3 regions of the Paenibacillus liaoningensis genome follow, and region 3 is predicted to be linked to each of the others. Evidence: riboswitches for the same ligand, from Rfam matches in the RefSeq annotation. Region 3 holds a riboswitch; each other region holds the start of a gene.
The links. A riboswitch is a leader RNA that binds a small molecule or an ion and turns the genes downstream of it on or off. The one in region 3 is predicted to bind cyclic di-GMP.
Positions count from the first base shown of each region.

Region 1: linked by a shared signal. The riboswitch ahead of AC6B99_RS24960 (methyl-accepting chemotaxis protein) and the one ahead of AC6B99_RS11890 (condensation domain-containing protein) in region 3 are both predicted to bind cyclic di-GMP.
Region 2: linked by a shared signal. The riboswitch ahead of AC6B99_RS27590 (glycoside hydrolase family 26 protein) and the one ahead of AC6B99_RS11890 (condensation domain-containing protein) in region 3 are both predicted to bind cyclic di-GMP.

Region 1 is NZ_JCAALU010000017.1:3,602-10,049, forward strand. Features, by position in the region: gene AC6B99_RS24930 (glycosyltransferase) at 1-906, shown strand, start outside; gene AC6B99_RS24935 (glycosyl-4,4'-diaponeurosporenoate acyltransferase CrtO family protein) at 855-1,460, shown strand; gene AC6B99_RS24940 (phytoene desaturase family protein) at 1,510-2,529, shown strand; tRNA gene AC6B99_RS24945 (tRNA-Pro) at 2,666-2,739, opposite strand; tRNA gene AC6B99_RS24950 (tRNA-Thr) at 2,749-2,824, opposite strand; gene AC6B99_RS24955 (YrzA family protein) at 2,939-3,148, opposite strand; cyclic di-GMP riboswitch class I at 3,313-3,396, shown strand; gene AC6B99_RS24960 (methyl-accepting chemotaxis protein) at 3,550-5,256, shown strand; gene AC6B99_RS24965 (GntR family transcriptional regulator) at 5,424-5,798, shown strand; gene AC6B99_RS24970 (ABC transporter ATP-binding protein) at 5,818-6,448, shown strand, end outside.
Region 2 is NZ_JCAALU010000020.1:111,088-117,535, forward strand. Features, by position in the region: gene argS (arginine--tRNA ligase) at 1-1,211, shown strand, start outside; gene AC6B99_RS27580 (glycosyltransferase family 2 protein) at 1,424-2,434, shown strand; gene AC6B99_RS27585 (mannosyltransferase family protein) at 2,438-3,697, shown strand; cyclic di-GMP riboswitch class I at 3,786-3,873, shown strand; cyclic di-GMP riboswitch class I at 3,952-4,040, shown strand; gene AC6B99_RS27590 (glycoside hydrolase family 26 protein) at 4,125-5,072, shown strand; gene AC6B99_RS27595 (glycosyltransferase) at 5,493-6,448, shown strand, end outside.
Region 3 is NZ_JCAALU010000007.1:147,929-154,376, reverse strand. Features, by position in the region: gene AC6B99_RS11895 (non-ribosomal peptide synthetase) at 1-2,333, opposite strand, end outside; gene AC6B99_RS11890 (condensation domain-containing protein) at 2,395-3,057, opposite strand; cyclic di-GMP riboswitch class I at 3,256-3,343, opposite strand; partial or broken gene AC6B99_RS11885 (transposase) at 3,696-3,833, shown strand; partial or broken gene AC6B99_RS11880 (aldo/keto reductase) at 3,884-4,227, opposite strand; gene AC6B99_RS11875 (MFS transporter) at 4,244-5,383, opposite strand; gene AC6B99_RS11870 (TetR/AcrR family transcriptional regulator) at 5,600-6,145, shown strand; partial or broken gene AC6B99_RS11865 (MFS transporter) at 6,244-6,448, opposite strand, start outside.

The DNA.
Region 1 (6,448 bases), on a different contig from region 3:
GTCGATGACGGCTCGGAGGATGCAACGGCAAGCCTTGCTGCCGCGAATGGCGCCCTTGTCATTCGGGCGGAGGAGATGCCAGACGGCTGGATCGGCAAAAGCTGGGCTTGCTGGACGGGAGCCAAAACAGCGCAAGGCGAGCTGCTTGTTTTTCTGGATGCGGATGTGGAACTGGAAAAGGATGCTTTACAACTGCTGGCCGCCAGCCAGAAGGAGGCTGGCGGACTCGTATCGGTGCAGCCTTACCACCGAATGGAGCGTGCTTATGAGCAGCTGTCTGCTTTCTTCAATCTGATTGTCATCGCTTCGGTTGGCGACGGCGACAGCCGGGCGGGAGCGTTTGGGCCTTGCCTCATATGCCGCCGGGATGACTATTTCCGCATCGGCGGGCATGAGGCAGTACGGGGCAAAGTATTGGAGCATTTCGAGCTGGGGCGAGCCTTTAGCTCTGATCAAATGCCGGTGTCCAATTTTATGGGCTGCGAAAAAATTTCCTTTAGAATGTACCCGGACGGCCTGAACAGCATGTTCCGCGGCTGGAGCAAAAGCTTCGCAGCAGGCGCTGCATCGAACGCGCCCTTCGTAGCCTGCGCTGTATCGCTGTGGCTGGCCGGAGCCGTATCGGCTGTGACCCTTATGCTTGCTTCAATTGGGGGGCAGGTCGAGGCGGATTATTGGCTGCTGGGAACAGGCGTCGCCTGCTATGCGGCATACAGCTTGCAGCTCGGGCTATGGCTGCGCAAAACCGGGAGTTTTAAGGGCTGGACAGCACTGCTGTACCCATTGCCGCTCAGTTTGTTTCTGTTATTTTTCGCTTATTCGCTGTTCTCGACCTTCATTAGGAGGAAGGTTTCTTGGAAAGGGCGAGTCGTTTCAATGGGCAGCCGGGAACGAGGCAAGCTATGAGCGCGCAGGCATTGCCGTCGCTGGCTGTGCTCGCTCTGAATATTGGCGGATGGCTGCTCGTCCATCTCGGCGTCTCCTATTTTCATACGAGCTTGCCACAGCGCTGGTTTGCAAGACCAGAAGCAGGAGCAGGAGCAGGCGGGACAGTGCGCAAAGCGGAGCGCAGCAAGGAGAAGCGGCACTTCGGCAGAGGAGCAGAGCCGAAGCAGCCTGATAAAAGCGGCGAGGAGCGTTTCTACGAGCAGGTGCTGTTCATCCGCTCCTGGAAGGACAGCGTGCCGGATGGCAGCTTTTTGTTCCGCAGGGGATTCCAGAAGAAAAGGCTTGCTAAGCGCGGCCAAGCCTATTACCAGGAGTACATGGGGGAAACGCTCAGAGGCGAATGGACGCACTGGCTGTCCATCGTGCCCGCGCCGTTATTTTTCATCTGGAACGAGCCTTTGTATGGCTATTTAATGGTAGGCTACGCGCTGGCGGCCAATTTGCCGTTTATAGCGATTTTGCGATATAACCGGCTGCGGCTCAGGCGAATTTGCGGATCGAGCCGTCTATGACGGGCATTTATAGAAAGCTGATTCTAGCATGGGAAGGAAGAGACTATAAATGAAGACCAGGCATGTTGCTGTTGTAGGCGCCGGACCGGGAGGACTTGCTGCCGCTATGCTGCTGCGCCGCTATTTTCGCCATCCCAACACACTGGCCTTGTTTGGACGTTATGCGACCTATGTCGGATCAGCTCCTGATCGGGCGCCAGCAATCTTCGCGATGCTGCCGCATGTCGAGACAGAGCTTGGCGTTTTTGGTGTTCGAGGCGGCACCTACAGCATCGTTGAAGGTCTGCGCCAGCTTGCGGAGGAAATGGGGGCGGAAATACGCACCTCGGTGCGTGTGCAGTGCATTGCTGCAAAAGGCGGCGGCGTAAGCGGAGTAGAGACGGAATGCGGTTTTGTGCCAGCCGATCTGGTGCTCGCGAACGGAGATGTGCTGTCCGTATGCCGCGATTTGCTCGGCGAGCAGCTGCGGCCTGCCATGACGAATCGCCATATTTCAACTTACGAGCCTTCTCTGTCCGGCTTTGTCACTCTTGCAGGCATACGCAGACGTTACGATAAGCTGCTGCATCATACTGTATTTTATCCGGAAAGGTATGGGGAGGAATTTTCGGCGATTTTCGCGCGCCGCGAGGCTCCTGCCGATCCTGCGATTTATGTATGCTGTTCCGCCTATATGGAACAGGAACTGGCGCCGGAAGGAGGCAGCAACCTGTTTATTTTGGCGAATGCCCCGTATACGTCGGACGCTTGGAGCTGGGAGCGGGAGGCGGAGCGCTATCAGGGCCGTCTGATGAAGCAGCTGGCTGGCTTGGAGGGACTGGATCGGGAAGCAGAGCAGCTTGCTTTGTATACACCGGAGGATTTGGAGCGGGATACGTCGGCATTTCGCGGCGCCATCTATGGCATTTCCTCGAATTCAGCAAAGCAGACGTTTTTGCGGCCGTCCAATCGTGCGGATTTGCGCGGACTATGGTTTGCGGGCGGAACGACCCATCCCGGCGGGGGAACGCCGATGGTTGCCATGTCAGGGCTGCTCACCGCAGAGGCGATGATTCGGCAGCATCATTAATGAATCTATTGGGGCAAAAGAAAAGCCGCGCTTAGCGGGGGCAGCAAAACTTCCAGCTAAGCGCGGTTTATTTTTAATGAAAAAAATAAAAAACCCTTCTAAGTTAGAGGGCCTGCTTGAAACAACTTATAAAATATCGGGACGACACGATTTGAACATGCGACCCCCTGGTCCCAAACCAGGTGCTCTACCAAGCTGAGCTACGTCCCGGGAAAAAAATGGTGCCGTCGAGAGGACTTGAACCCCCAACCTACTGATTACAAGTCAGTTGCTCTACCAATTGAGCTACAACGGCGCGGTTATGTATCGGACACAAGATGTATTATGCCACAGAACTTTAGGAGGATGCAATACCTTTTTTAAATTTTTTTGAAAAAAATTCGGGCAGCGTTCAAATGCCCGAATTGGCCTATTTTTTAACTTTAAAATGAACGACTGCGCTGTACAGCATTTTCCCGCGATCGGGATGAAACACCGCATGATGACTAATCGCATGAACTTGTAATAGCAGTGCTTTATTCGCTTCAATTTGCTGGTCAATGTGCTTTTCGAGCGTACGTAAGTCAAAAGCCTCAAAAAATTCGATTTTATCCTCAATTAAATCTAGTCGAAAATCCATCTTGTCCCCCCTAAAATCTCATTAATAGCTAGCATTCGCTAATATTATAACGTTGTTAGGCACTAGTTTCAAAGTATCATGTCAGATAATCTCGCTTTTTATAATTTACAAAAAGGTTTTCCTAAATTATACTTTAAAAGTGTCGAAATAAATAGAAAATTACATACTGAAAAAGGCAAACTTATTGAAAGATAGGGGCGCAAAGTTATGGGCCTAAGGTATTGAACTATGGCAGCCAAACCACCGGTACAGGACTATAGGCTGATTCAGCTGTTCAATTCGTCGCGGTGATTGGATAGCTTTTGTTTTTTCAGTGTAATAGGAGAGATGGAGAGAAAATGATGATTAACCGATTGAGAGAGGCAAAATGGTTAAAATGGACATCAAGGATTTCTGATTTCTTGAAGAAACAAAAGGTTACAACGAAGCTGTTGTTTATCACTTCATTAATCACCTTGTTCAACGTCGTCGCTGGCGGGTGGATTTTTATGCAAAATGCTTCGGTTAGAAGTGCAGTGAAAGCTTCAAATGAGCTTCAGGAGGCCAAAAAAGAATATCAAGGGATATCGGATTCGATGCTGCGCACGCTGCTTTCGATGATTGATGCCGTAGAAAACGGCAGCACCGGCGACGATGGAATCAACTTGGCACTTAAGTCGATGCCCGAGCGGGTAGAAAAATTGAAGGTTACACTAGCGTACCTGGATGAAAAATATCCTCACGGGGATAACGGCACCGCCTATTCGAACCAAGGCAATGTGTTTGGCCTTGCACTGGAGCAGCTTAATAAAGAAAACGGCAATCACAGCCTGCTAACCATTGAAGACCGCTCCGCCAAGGTCAAACAGCTTGTCAGTACATATACGATTGTTCTCAGCTTTGCGAATGAAACGGTAGAAAATTGGCTCGAAGTGGATACGGTCGCTACACAGGAGACATTAAATAAAAGTATTGCAGCTGCCAATACGATTATTATCATCAATATTGTTTTGCTGGCAGTACTGCCGTTCCTCATGTCGTATTCGTTAAGCCGGAATGTAAAAAAAGGCATCGTTGGTTTAATGAAGCGTATTACCGCTTATCAAAATAACGATTTCACCTATGATGAGAAGCTGGATCGCCAAGATGAATTTGGTCAAATTGACCGCTCGCTGGCGCAAATGGGAAGTGAGCTTCGTGACACCCTTCGTTCGACTATGGATGTAAGCACGGTTGTTCTGCAAGCCTCGCGCAATATGGGCGATATGATTGTTCGCAATCAGAACGCTTCCGAGCAGGTGAAGGAAGAGATTGGCAACGGCAAAACGATTTTGATGACCCAGTATGATGATGCAACTTCGATCTCGGCCGTAACGGAGCAAATATCGGCAAGCTCGCAGCAAATTGCGGCTTCAACCGAATATATTAATCGCGACATGAAAGAAATGAGAGAGTCATCGCGTATAGGCTCCACCGATATGAAGGGCGTTGTGCAGATGGTGAATCAGACGGTGCAGCAATTTGCCCGAGTTACCGAGTCCTTCGACCGAATCAATGAGCGCTACAATAATGTAACGAAGTTTTTGGGCGGCATTCAGGATTTGAACACACAGACGAATTTATTGTCGCTGAATGCTTCGATTGAATCGGCGCGTGCAGGCGAGCATGGCAGAGGCTTTGCTGTAGTAGCGGAGGAAATTCGCAAGCTGTCGAGCCAGACCGATATCATTTCCAAAGATATTACGAAGGAGCTTAAGCTTATTCAGAACGATTTTGCCGACAGCAGCCAAAGCTTGAGCAGCTTCTCGGAAGTGATAGAAACGACGAAGCAGGCATCGGTGACGGCTAGCGAAATGTTTAATGGTCTGGAAAATCAAAGCAGCGTATTGTCCGAGCAAATGGGCGAAATTTCTGTCGGCATTGATGAAATTACAAAAGGCATTACCGATATTGTTGGCTCAGTAGACAAGCTGCTGCAAACCTCCTCCGAGGTAAATGGCAAAATGGAGCAGATGAGCGGTATGTCCGAAGATCAATTCGAGGTATCGATTCAGCTTCAAGAGCTGGCTGAGAAACTGCAGGGCTCTTCCACTAATTTGCGTGAAAAAGCGGCTGTATTCAAGGTGTAAGCTAGCCTTTAGAGCGGATTGGAAAATGGAATAGCATCAATGAAATAGCTGCTTTCAGCGCCCGTGGGCGATTGGAGGCAGCCTTTTTTTTATCCAACTCTTTACAACAACAGAATATTAGTGTACTATTTAGATATAACACTAACACATTAACACGGAGGTGACTTATGCCGATTGAATTTGACAACAACCAGCCGATCTACATCCAGATCATGAACTACATTAAACAGCAAATTATTAGCGGGAAGCTTAATCCCGGCGATAAAATCGATTCGGTGCGCGAGCTTGCAGTGGAGCTGCAAATCAATCCGAATACGATCCAGCGTACTTTTCAGGAGCTGGAGCGTGAAGGCATCGTCGAAACAAGACGGGGACTTGGAAGATATGTAACGAGCGAGGAGGCGGCGATTGTGAGCATTAAGAAAGAAATGGCGGCTGATTTGCTCGGACGTTTCATTCAGGGGATGCGCGATTTGGGCTTTAAGAAGGATGACATTGTAGCGATTGTTACGGAAGCGGTTAGCAAGGAAGATCAGAAATAGGCGGGGGGAGAATAAACGAATGAAGAAGATAGTTGAACTGCAAGCCGTAACGAAAACTTACGGATCGAGAAAAGCGCTGCATAATATTAATTTAAACCTGGAAGCTGGCAAAATTATTGGTCTGCTTGGCAGCAATGGCAGCGGCAAGAGTACACTCATGAAGCTGGCGGCAGGACTCATTCAGCCAACCTCAGGAAGCGTTCGAATTTGCGGGGAGCCGATTGGCATCGGGACGAAGGCGGTTACGTCCTTTATGCCGGATCAGCCGGTAACCGAGTCGTGGATGCGGGTGAAGGATGCCCTTCGTTTTTTCAGTGACTTTTATAAGGACTTCGATCAGGAGAAAGCGGGAAGCATGCTCGATTTTTTGAAGCTGGATCGCAATGATCGCATTAGCTCCTTATCCAAAGGGATGAATGAGCGGCTGCAGCTCACGCTGGCGATGTCGCGTCAGGCTAAGCTTTATTTGCTCGATGAGCCGATAGGCGGTGTTGATCCCGTCGCGCGGGGCAAAATTTTGGACGCCATCGTTAAATTTTATAATGAAGACAGCTGTGTGCTTATCTCGACGCATTTAATTACCGACATTGAACGGGTTTTCGATGAAGTCATTTTTATTCAAAACGGTGAAGTTTCACTGCGTCAGGATG
Region 2 (6,448 bases), on a different contig from region 3:
TGCTTGAATATGCGGGCTATGAAGTGACCCGCGAATATTATATTAACGATGCCGGCAATCAGGTGAACAACCTGGCGAAGTCGATTGAAGCGCGCTACCAGCAGGCGCTGGGCAAGGAAGCGGAGATGCCGGAGGATGGCTACCACGGCGCGGATATTGTCGGCTTTGGAGAGCTGCTTGCCGAGCAGGAGGGCGATCGTCTGCTGAGCTTGAGCACAGAGGACCGTCTGGAGTTTTTCCGCAGGTTCGGCCTGGAGCGCGAGCTGGACAAGATCAAGCATGATCTTAATCGCTTCCGCGTCGGCTTCGATATCTGGTACAGCGAAACGTCGCTTTACAAGAACGGCAAGGTTGAACAGGCGCTTGAGGCGCTTAAGGAGAAGGGCCACGTCTATGAGGAAGAGGGCGCAACCTGGCTCGACACGATGCCTTTCGGCGACGATAAAAACCGCGTGCTCGTCAAAAATGACGGCTCCTACACGTATTTGACGCCGGACATCGCGTACCATATGGACAAGTACAGCCGCGGCTACGACCGTATGATCAACATTTGGGGCGCAGACCACCACGGCTACATTCCGCGCGTTAAAGCGGCGATGGAGGCGTTAGGCAACGACCCAGGCAAGCTGGTCGTGTTGATTGCCCAGATGGTCAGCCTGTTCCAGGACGGCGAAAAGGTGAAAATGTCCAAGCGTACCGGCAAAGCGGTTACGATGCAGGATTTGATGGATGAGGTAGGCGTAGACGCCATCCGTTATTTCTTCACGATGCGCAGCATGGACTCGCATCTGGATTTTGATATGGATCTCGCGATTTCTACATCCAACGAGAATCCGGTGTTTTATGTGCAATATGCGCATGCGCGTATTTGCAGCATTTTCCGCCAGGCGCAGGAGCAGAGCCTCGCGCTGCTGCCGCTTGAACAGATCGACCTCAGCAAGCTAACGTCGGAGGCTGAATACGACCTGCTGCGCAAGCTCGGCGAGCTGCCGCAGGAAGTGGCGGAGGCGGCGGAGCAATATGCGCCGCATCGCATCATTCGCTATGTATATGAACTGGCCTCCCAGTTCCACAGCTATTACAGAGCAGAACGCGTCATTACCGAGGACGCGGCGCAGACTCAGGCGCGCCTTGCGCTGCTTGGCGCTATTCGCACCGTCATTGCGAATGCGCTCCGCCTCGTGGGCGTTTCGGCTCCTCAGCAAATGTAATATTCCCATGCAGACAAAGATCAGCCTTTGCGGCAGCGGTGGCAGACAGCTACCCTTGCAGCAAGGGCTTTTTTTCTTGAAAATGGTGCATAATACGTTTTAAAGAAAAATGCCCAGCCAAATAGCAGCGATTTAACTTTACTTTAACCAAGGAATGCTATTATACTAATTGTCGAAAAATGGACAACATCATAGAGAGCGAGGGAAAAGTCATGAGAGGCGATGAGTCCGATTTGCCTATTGTATCGATCGTCATGCCCTGCTATAACGAGGAAGAAGCGCTGCCGGAAACGGTGCGGCAAATGTCCCTGCTGCTGGAACGGCTGGTGAAGGAGAGAAAGGTGTCCGAGCACAGCAAAATGCTGCTTGTAGACGATGGCAGCCGCGATAAAACGTGGTCGCTCATTGATTCCTTTCACCGGAGCAACCGTTTTGTGAGCGGGCTGAAGCTTTCCCGGAACGTCGGGCATCAGCGGGCACTTCTGGCGGGCTTGTTGACGGCGAAGGAGTATGCGGATTGCATTATTTCCATCGATGCCGATTTGCAGGACGATATTACGGTGATCGACAAGTTTATTGAGAAGTACAAGCAGGGCTATGAAGTCGTGTACGGCGTGCGGAACAAACGAACGACCGATACGATGTTCAAAAAGTTCAGCGCGCAATTTTTCTACAAACTAATGATTAAGCTTGGTGTAAACGTCGTTTATAATCATGCGGATTACCGGATGATGAGCAAGAAGATCGTTGATAAGCTGGAGGAGTACCAGGAGGTCAATCTATTCCTGCGTGGCATTATTCCTACCATCGGCTTCAAATCCGACAGTGTGTACTACGATCGTCTGGAGCGAACCGCCGGCGAATCGAAATACCCGTTGAAAAAAATGCTTATCTTCGCATGGGAGGGCATTACCTCCTTTAGCGTATCTCCTATCCGCGCAGTGTCGGTTGTCGGCTTTTTTATGTCGGTCATGAGCCTCGTGTTCGCCCTTTATGTATTCGTCAGGCATTTGCAGGGAAACACGGTATCCGGCTGGAGCTCGATGATTCTTTCGATTTGGTTCATTGGCGGCATTCAGCTGCTGTGCATTGGACTAATTGGCGAATATATCGGCAAAATTTACATTGAAACGAAGAAACGCCCGAAATACTTCGTGGAAACCGTGCTGCATAACGTTGTGCCAGCGGAAACGAAATCGCAGCAATTACAAGAGACGAGGTGACGAATGGAATCGCTGCTGCTTAAAGCAAAATCGAATACGCAAGTTTTGATCTTCCTGCTCTCCTTGTTTGTCATTACGAGAATATTGCTTTATTTTGCAGGCTTTCTCGGCATGAATCTGTTTCCGAACTATCAAATTCCGCCGGACTATACGGTCGTGCAGGGGCATGATTTCACATCGAGCCAGCTCTCGATCCAGACGGATATTTCACAGCTGAAGAAGCCGAGCTTCGAGGATCTAAGGAAATTTGACAGCGTATGGTACTTGGGAATTGCCGAAAATGGCTATGATACGTATAACATCAACGAATCGCATCCTAGTGCAAATTGGGTGTTTTTCCCTTTATACCCTTTGTTAGTCTTTTTGGTGGAGTCTATTTCTAAATACGATGCGACAGTCGTGGGATCGGTTTTATCGAATTTGTTTTTGCTCGTATCACTTTTTTATTTTTATGGCATTTGTTTAAAAAGAGGACTGAAACAGGAGCACGCCCAAGTCGCGGTGCTGCTGCTGCTCATTTTTCCGACCGCCATCTTCTATGCCGTGCCTTATACAGAGAGCCTGTTCCTCATGCTGTCGCTAATGACCGTCTATTATGCGATGCAAAAACGATATTTTCTCGCGTTTCTGTTCGGGGGCTTGTCCGCTGTGACGCGCAATTTGGGCTTCGTCAACTTGTTTTTCGTTGTGGGTACGCTGTTGATCGAACACAGGCTGTACCGTTTCAAGTGGAAGGACACGAAGTATTTAGGCTATGCAATCATTTCGGCGCTGCCGCTAGCCGGTTATCTGTTGTACATGAAATGGCTTACTGGCGATTTGCTGGCTCCGATTACCGAGCAAAGCATCAACTGGTATCGCAAGACGGTTGCTCCGTTCTCGAACTATATTCATTTTATCCAAAAGCCTTATTTCTCAGGAAATGGCGGCTGGGAAAATGGCCTGCTTGCCTTTATTATCGCGAATGCCGTCCTCGTCATTTTTGCTGCCTTTCTTATTATGCGCTGGAAAGATATTCGCCGTAATGCTCATGAATGGCTGTTTTTTGCCTATGGATTGCTGCTTATGCTCATTCCGTTCGCCAGCGCCGAATTTTTGCAGAGCATTCCACGTTATGTCATGGTTGCGTTCCCCTTCTACATTTATTTTGCGGATGTGCTGAAAAATAATAAGGCGCTGCAAATGTTTTATTTCATGATGTTTTTCCTGCTTCATATTGTGTATGCGATTTGCTACTTTAATGGATATTTTTTCGTTGTATAAATTTATGAAAAAATAAATTGACGAAATTTGCGCTTAAGGTGTACAATAGCACCATATTACTTTAGCTCGTACTTTATACCTAGATCGTTTAACGAAAAGGCAAACTCAGGGAAACCTGATGTGCGCAAAGCTACAGGGGCTTCATTCCTAACGGAATATGCTCGCCAGCTACCGAATTCAACATCGATTCTTCCTTTATTAATCAAGGTAGACTTTGTTCTTTCGGGAGCAGGGACTATCTTTTTTTTATTGCTTACACGAAAAGGCAAACTCAGGGAAACCTGATGTGCGCAAAGCTATAGGGGCTTCATCCTTTAACAGGATATGCTCGCCAGCTGCCGAAGCCCGACATAGCCTCCTTTGCCTGATGAAGGTGCGGCGTGTTCTTCGGACCACGACCATCATTCGCTCGGGGGAGGAACTTACTATGAAAACTACAAAATTCGCTCTTACACTCCTTATGCTCGCTTCGACATTACTCTGGGCACTCCCTGCTAGCGCGCAAACCAACTTTTACAACGGAGCATGGATCGGCACTTGGCCGAACCAAAGCTTGAACAACATCGCTGCCTACGAGCAACTAATCGGTGGACACCAAGATGTTGTACATACTTTTGTCAACTCGAACCAAGGGATTAATGAATGGAAGGGCTTTATGGACTATGTAAATAATAATGGTTCGATTAACCTACTTACCCTTGAGTTTAAAAATAAAAATTACAAAGAATATTCGACTGCTGATATTAATAGAGGCGTAGTAGACGCTTACCTGAAACAAACGGCAAAACAACTGGTTAACTGGCAAGCAGCTAACAAAAACCCTGAAATTTGGCTTCGCATTTTCCACGAAGGCAATGGCAACTGGTACGGCTGGGGCGTTGGCGACAGCACAGTTAACACAAACGAGACTTACAAAGCGGCATTCCAACGTGTCGTTACGATTTTCAGAGAGCAAGGCGCAACGAATGTAAAATTCATGTACAACGTAAACGCTGAAAATGTTGGCAAAAACGCATCGTTTACAGCTATGTACCCAGGCGATGCTTACGTAGACCTGCTTTCGATCGATGGCTACAACTTTGGAACGAAAGAATCGTGGAGCTCGTGGAGAAGCTTTAACGACGTATTCTACGCTTCGTACCAAGCGCTGACAAGCATTTCGAGCAAGCCGATCATTATCGCTGAAACTGGCACAACAGAAAGCGGCGGCAGCAAAAACGAATGGGTTATTGATGCGATGAATCAAGTGCAATCGCCAGCGTACAGCCAAATTAAAGGCTTGATCTGGTTCAACGAGAACAAAGAGCTGGACTGGCATATCGATTCGTCGGCTGATAGCCTGAGCGCTTACCAAACGCTGCAAAAAACGCTTTAATAGATTAGACTGGGCTAGTCGTCAAGTCCTGGTCTCAACTCTATCAAACACTGGCTGATATAATACTAAATAGGTATTCTGAGAAAACTCTAATTTCGCGTAAACCGCGTAAAATTAGAGTTTTTTCGCTTTTTTTCTACACTTTTGCCAATAAGATTACAATGTTAAGAAGAAAAATTAACTTTTAAAGGGGCAAGGATTGTGATAAGATAACTTTGAATTTGAGCCTTAGCCGCCAAAAATATCATATTTCCGGCCGATTTAACAAATATCGACAGCGAAATTAGACAGTATAGTCAATCCATGTTGTAGATTAGTCAGAAAAGGAATGGAATTATGGCGAATAAATAGAGCGCAAAGGATTGGGGTTATTTGAAAACAAAAGCTAGGTACATATTAACAACGCTATCCATTGCTATCATGATCGTGTATCTAGTATGGAGACTTGTACAAACACTCCCATCTGGCTGGTCATTAATTTTTGGATCGTTGTTACTATTTTTTGAAATCATTTCTATTTTTCAATCCGTTTTATTCCACATTCTTCTGCTAAAACCCACTGAAAGAAAGCCTGCGCCATTACCTGACAACCTTTATTCTGTGGATGTTACGATCGCTACCTACAATGAACCGCCATCCTTGGTTAGAAAAACCATACTTGCTTGTAAAAACTTGAATTATCCGGAAAATCTGTTAAACATTTGGGTGTGTGATGATGGAAAGCGAGCGGAAATGAGAGAATTAGCCGAAGGTTTAGGCGTTCATTATCTCGATCGTCCCGGAAATGAACATGCTAAAGCGGGTAATTTGAATCATGCGCTGACGAAGATGAAGGGCGATTTGCTCCTTACTTTAGATGCCGATATGATGCCAAAACCGGATTTTTTACAGCGAACGGTAGGATTTTTTGCAGAGAATGAGAAGCTTGCTTACGTACAAACGCCCCAAGTTTTTTACAACGAAGATATTTTCCAATACAACTATTACCAAGGGCGCAACATTCCGAACGAGCAAGATATGTTTATGCGGCTTATTCAATCTGGAAGAGACCGTTTTAACGCTGTTATTTATGTGGGCAGCAACTGCATCTTCCGGCGCAGCGCCATTGACCATATTGGTGGTTTCGTTATCGGTACGATAACAGAGGATTTGGCTACAGGGATGAAGCTTCAATCCAATGGATTTGATTCTTATTGCTTGAATGAGGTGCTGGCACTAGGACTAACGTCTGAGTCCATATCCGATCAAATCAAACAGCGGGCCCGCTGGGCAAGGGGCACGATACAGACGACGAGGATGTCCAATCCGCTTGAGGCTAAGGGTTTATCTTTGATGCAGCGCCTGCTTTATTTCTCCAACCTGCTGTATTGGTACTT
Region 3 (6,448 bases):
TCCGTTGGGCCATATACATGAATGATTTTATCCGGTCCCATGCTATGCAGCGCTTTGCGTACATGATTCACCGATGAGCGTTCTCCGCCGAACAGCACCTTGCGGATGCTCTTCATCCACGAATCCTCCTCATCTACGAGCAGATTGAACAGCGCCGTCGTGACGAACATGACCGTAATTTTCTCTTCTTTAATGAACTGTACAAGCTTGCCAGCATGCATAATCGTATCGCTTGGAGCAAGCACCAGTGCAGCCCCATTTAACAATGCGCCGAATAAGTCAAAGGTGAAGCCGTCAAAAGCATAATTGGATAACGACAGTACTTTGTCATTCTTAGTTATTTCAATATAGTTCGTATTAATCGCAATCCGCGAAATATTGGCATGTGTGATCAGTGCCCCCTTAGGCTGGCCAGTCGTACCAGAGGTGTACATTACATAAGCAAGCCTGTCCAAGCCTCCGGGAGTCGTCGCTAATGTGTTTATTGGCGCATCCTCAGTGTCCAAATTGCTGGCGGCAGCTTCATTATACAGCTCTGGTTCATCGAGGTACAGAAGGGTTCCTTGATACTCTACTTTCTCGATAACGCTTGTCAACGAATACTGCGTGAGCAGCAGCTTCGCTCCGCTATCCTCCAGCATGTAGCTGATTCGCTGCTCTGGGTACGCAGGATCGATCGGGACGTACGCCGCCTCAGCCTTAAGAACGGCTAATATAGCTGCAATCATATCTGATGAGCGGTGAACGAGCAGACCAACGATAGTCCCGTCGTTAACTCCTCTGCCGCGAAGCACGTAAGCGAGCTTATTTGCACGAGCGTTCAGCTCAGCATAAGTAAATAATCCATCTGGAGCAGAAAGGGCAAGATGTTCCGGCGTATTCTCCACCTGCCATTCGAATCGCTGAGCAAGCGTCATATTGCTTGCTGCTGCCATTTCCCCGTCCCGGCCATCCAGACGGTTAAAAGCGAATAAGCGATGTGCTTCTTCCTCAGGCACAATTCCAAGCTCACCAAGCGGCTTATTGGACTCCCTCACGAGCTGGCGAATCATGTGGATGAGCTGCGCCTTCAAGCGATTGATGAAGGAGCTTTCATACACATTGGCATTGTATGCTAGCTTCATCACCATCTCCTTGCCAGGCCCAGCGAGTAAATGAAGATCATAATGGCTTTTTTCGAAAATATGAATGTCATCCATCGCAAATCCCAGATTCTGCTCTTCACTTTGTTTGCCAGCCTCTTGAAGCGGATAATTCTCGAACACAACAATATGATCAATTAACGTCTGCTGGCCTATTCGGCTCTGGATATTATAAAGCGGCACGTACTGATGCGCTTCGGTCTGCACCGAGAGTCTCTGCATTTCCGTTATTAATTGCTTGAAGGTCATATCCGGTACGATCTGAACACGGGTTGGGATTACGTTGATAAACAGGCCCACCATGCTCTCCACACCGCTAATCTCAGCGGGACGACCCGATACAACTGCTCCAAACAACACATCGCTGCTGCGCTGATAACGGCTAAGCAGAATAGCCCAAACGGCTTGAATCGCTGTGCTTAACGTAACCTGATGCTCTCTTGCCAGTCTAGAGAAAGCCTCACTGTCTTCCTCTCCAAGCTTAAAATGAAGCTCGCCTGACGAATAACCTTCCTCCCTGCGTCTGCTGCGCTGCTCGGCGAAAGACTCCTGCCCCTCAAATTCAGCTAAATAGCTCGACCAAAAGACAAGCGAAGCCTCCTTATCCTGCTTGCCAAGCCAGTTGATATATTCCTTATATGGTTTCGAGACGGGCAGCTCGTATGGCTTATGATTCAGCAAGGCGCTGTATATCTGAAACAGCTCCTTTACAATAATGCCAAAGCACCAGCCGTCCAGCATAATGTGGTGATAGCTCCATATCCATTCATACGTGTCCTCACCTGTCTTAAAAACGGTCGTCCGCATTAAAATATCTTTGGACAGATCAAATCCCAGCATTTTATCCTGCTGCTTGAAGGCAGCAAGCTGTCGCTGCTGCTCTTCTTGGGGCTGATCACATAAATCTATTTCCTGAACATGGAACGCTCGCTGCTTGAATACAACCTGAACCGGCCGGTTGATTTTCTCGTGGAGGAATACGGTACGAAAAATATCGTACCGATCCATCAACACGTTCATGCTTTGTTCCAGCAAATCTTTGCGAAATGAGCCTTTCACCGAAATGGCCAGTTGCTCCATATAATAGCTCTGTCCGGGGTGCAGAAGCGTGTGAAACAGCATGCCCTCTTGCATAGGCGATAAAAAATAAATATCTTGTACTTGATCCTTCTGAAAAGTAATCCCGTTCACCTGTGCTAGGCCTCCTTCTATCCATTCCGCAGCAAATTAAGCTGCGCGCAAATTCATTCTCTTAGCCAAACTTCTCTGCCAGCATGTCAAAAATATCTCCGACCTCTTCGAGCTGCAATTCACTCGCCGTAAAGTCGCTTGGTGTGAAATCTCTGTCCGTCTTGGCTGTGCAACACTGAATTAATACAAGCAAATGATGGTGGAAGCGATCCATCAGCTGATCTATCGTAGCTCGCAAATATTGCTTTTTATTGTAGGCGCAAGACACAACGAGGCGTTCGCCTCTTACCATACCGCTTAAGCTGAGCGCATACAGCGCTTCAGATTCCGGGCTTGTTTGCGCGCCCATATCGTATACGGATGGTGAAAGCAAGTCTGTTTGCACCTCGCTGTCGAATTGCCCCAAATAGTTGAAGCTGATTTCCGGTTTGAATGAGAAGGTGAGCCCTGCTTTATGCTCATCAGTTGCCAAATATCGCAGCAGGCCATAACCGATTCCCTTATTGGGAATATGGCGCAAATCTTCTTTCACCCGTTTTATTTGATAGGCTAAATCGTCCGTATAGCTCATGTCGAGCACAACCGGATATTGGGAGGTAAACCAGCCTACCGTTCGTGATACGTTAATAGCTACAGCTACCGGCATAATCACCTCCAGCTTGACTACTGAATCGGCTGGTTTGCCATTTTGCTGGACAACGGTTTTGTTCCCTTCCTGCGGCAATCCATTCCCTCATGCGATCTAAGCTTGAGAAAACCGCTCAAATTGGCAATACTCGTTCCGGGGTAAAACTGCTCGGTATACCAAATTCGTTTTTGCGCATGTGTTAATGGATAATAAAAACGTTTCATCAAATTACCCCCAATAACTTGTTTTGATAAATAAAAAACTGCCCGGATTTTGGACAGTCTGCTCCCATTTTCCAGCAACCTGTCAACCGTAGCATCGTCTGATGCCTTAGGCCATGGCTTTGCGTCCCTATGTTTCCATAGGTATGCCTTTATCCATTTTATGTTTGTTTTATTCCATTCCTAATCTATAAACAATCCGTTCGGCAAATAGTTACGTTTTTTACATTTTTTTATATTTTCATTCGACAAAAAGTTTTTGGGAGAGGGGTCCTATTAATATGAAGAGAATGAAAGTCTATGGGAGGAGACGAAACTTGGATAGACTAGAACGAAATAATCCTGCGCAGATTTATCTTCCTTGATACGTAACGCTATGAAAATTTTAAAACAAAAAAGCCGCCATTTAGGCGGCATCAGGCTGTCGAGAAGGTCTCGACAGCCATCTTTATAAGCATTCAGTTTAACGCATCACCGCGTTTCTGTGGTATCGATTTTTCCTTTATTGTCTAAAAGGTTCGGCATATGTATTCACAAGATAATGGGCGTCCAGCCATTGATCCGCTTATTCTTTTCAAGATCATCTTTCTGGGCTATTTCTTCAGGTGTCAGCTTTATGGAAAGAGCAGCTGCAGCATCCTCAATATGCGATATTTTTGTAGCACCAACAATAGGTGAGGTTACAGGTTCTTTCTGAAGAGTTTCAGGCTTTTATCAATCTCGCTCATAATGGCCTTTCGAGAAAGTCCGGCACCGTTTGGACCTGCGTGCGCCCATTCAACTTAGTAGCCAGCACGATTTCATCCCGATTTGCATATTCCTTTAAAGCAGGTCCAATAACCGCCTCACTTGATCCGGCTGAATATACATTAGCTGTATCAAAAAAATTGATACCAAGCTCTAGTGCTTTTTTAATAACGGGACGACTGTCTGCTTCATTAATAATCCATTGATGCCCTCCTTGCACGGCTACTCCGAAGCCCATACAGCCCAGACAAATTCGGGATACTTCCAAGCCCGTATTTTCGAGTTTCACATATTCCATTTGATTGTTCCTCCATTTATTCATTATTTTTCAACAAACGTTTTACAAATAAAGTGAACAGCAGCAAGGAAATTGCAACGGACAAAGCGCTGACCGTGAATAACGCCTGATAGCTCATGTACTGGGAAACCCAGCCTAGCACGATCGCACCGAGCCCGATGCCAAGATCATTAGCGGTCGATATCGAGGCGTTGGCAACTCCGATTCGCTCTGGATGGGCCAGACGTATCGTTGCCGCTTGAAGGGACGGCTGCGCGGAGCCAAACCCGATGCCATATAAAATCGCCGCAACAAGCACACCGCCTAAGCCGGTCGACATGCTGAGCACAATCAAGGCGCCAATCGTAATGACAAGGGCTGGTACGATAACAGAAATCTCTCCGTATCGATCCGAAAGTTTTCCCGAAATGGGACGGCTGAGTGCCAGTGATGCAGCAAAGGCCAGAAAGAATGCGCCGGAATTGACCTGAATCGACTTAGCGAACAGCGGAACAAATGTTGTAATGCCCCCATACGCGATAAACAGAAAAAAGACGGATGCCGCAATCGGCAAAACCGATTTTTCGAACAATTCTATTTTTCTTACGCCCGTTTTGGGCTGGAAGGGCATTTTTGCTCCTAACGTCAGGAGCAGCGCTATCGCAGAGAGGACGACGGCGATTAAAAACAAAGCGCTGTACGACTGGTTCTCTGTCACCCAGAGCCCGAACATCGGACCGACTGCCATAGCCAAGGTCATGGATGTGCTGAACCATCCCATTCCTTCGCCGCGGCGGCCCGCTGGAATCATGTCTGTAATCGCTGTCATTGAGGCGGTTGTAGAAACGGCCCAGCTCATCCCATGCAAAATTCTGAGCCCCATCAGCACAACAATTCCTCCAACCCAGTTATACATATACATTGCCAGGATGAACAGAATAAGCCCCCAAATGAGAAACGGGCGCCTGCCGAATCGGTCCAGCATCCCGCCGACGATGGGGCGAAAAATAACGGCGGACAGCATAAACGCGCCCATCGCCAGCCCGACCTGCGATTCGCTGCCTCCCATCTGTGTGATGAATAGCGGCATCGTCGGATACAGCATATAAAAGGCATTAAACAAAAATAGGTTTCCTATCGTCATGAGCGTAAACGATTTCGTCCATAGACGTTCCATTGTTCTTTCCCCCCGTTTTTTACGTATAATCCCCGATGCGTTTTTCGGACATCAAAAACATTGAATTTCTACTATTCCTTGATTCATTAATGTACTCACGTCTATAATTATAAACAGACACCGAACATCTGCAATTGCTAAATGAGCTGGATTTGTTAAGTAATGAACAGTTGCATCATCATTGTCAATTATTAAAGAAAGATTGGTGATTCCCAGTTGGCTAAAGTGGATCGGAGAATACTCAAAACCCAGGAAGCGTTAAAAAAAGCGGTTATTGATTTGATGTCAGAGAAAAATTTTGATGATATTACGATCCAGGATCTTTCCGATAGGGCGAATGTGAGCCGCGGAACGATCTATCTTCATTATTTGGATAAATTTGATCTGCTGGACAAGCTTATCGAAGAACACATCAACGTCTTAAGAGAAATGTGTAAATCCGCAGCCGAATTGGAATTTACCGAAGCCACTTTGATGTGGACGGAATACTTTGAGCTTCATTATTCCTTTTTTTCCATGATGCTGGCGAGTAAAGGCGCCCCCTACTTTCGCGGCCGGTTTCTCGACTTGTTTATCGAAGAATTAACGAATGAGGTTGAGGTAACCAAAGGGAAGAATGAGAAGTTAAATGAAGATCTTCTAGTCAGGTTTATTGCCTCTGCTTACGTAGGGGTTGTGGAATGGTGGTTTACGAATGACAAGCCTGTCCCCCATCATGTCTTGGCAGAGCAACTGGGGACGTTGCTTGAGCGAAATGTGTAAGAAAAGGCCCCCATTATGCTGAGGGCCGGAGGCATCCCTTTTTACAGGCAGGCGCAGCTTCAACAAAAGTCCTCGCGTTAGCTGCATACCTGCACTTCTTATCTAGAATGCTGCTTGGTAGGACGATACATGTACATTCTCAGTAAAATAGCTAACAAACTAAATGCCAAAAATATAATTCCTCCTAACACGATGTATCGTGTACCCATCCCTGATAAAAACAATCCTAATACGATGGGGTAAGTCACGACTGTTCTCATTGGATTTTTAGAGAGCAGCCTCCCTCCGATTAAGTTGCCCAGC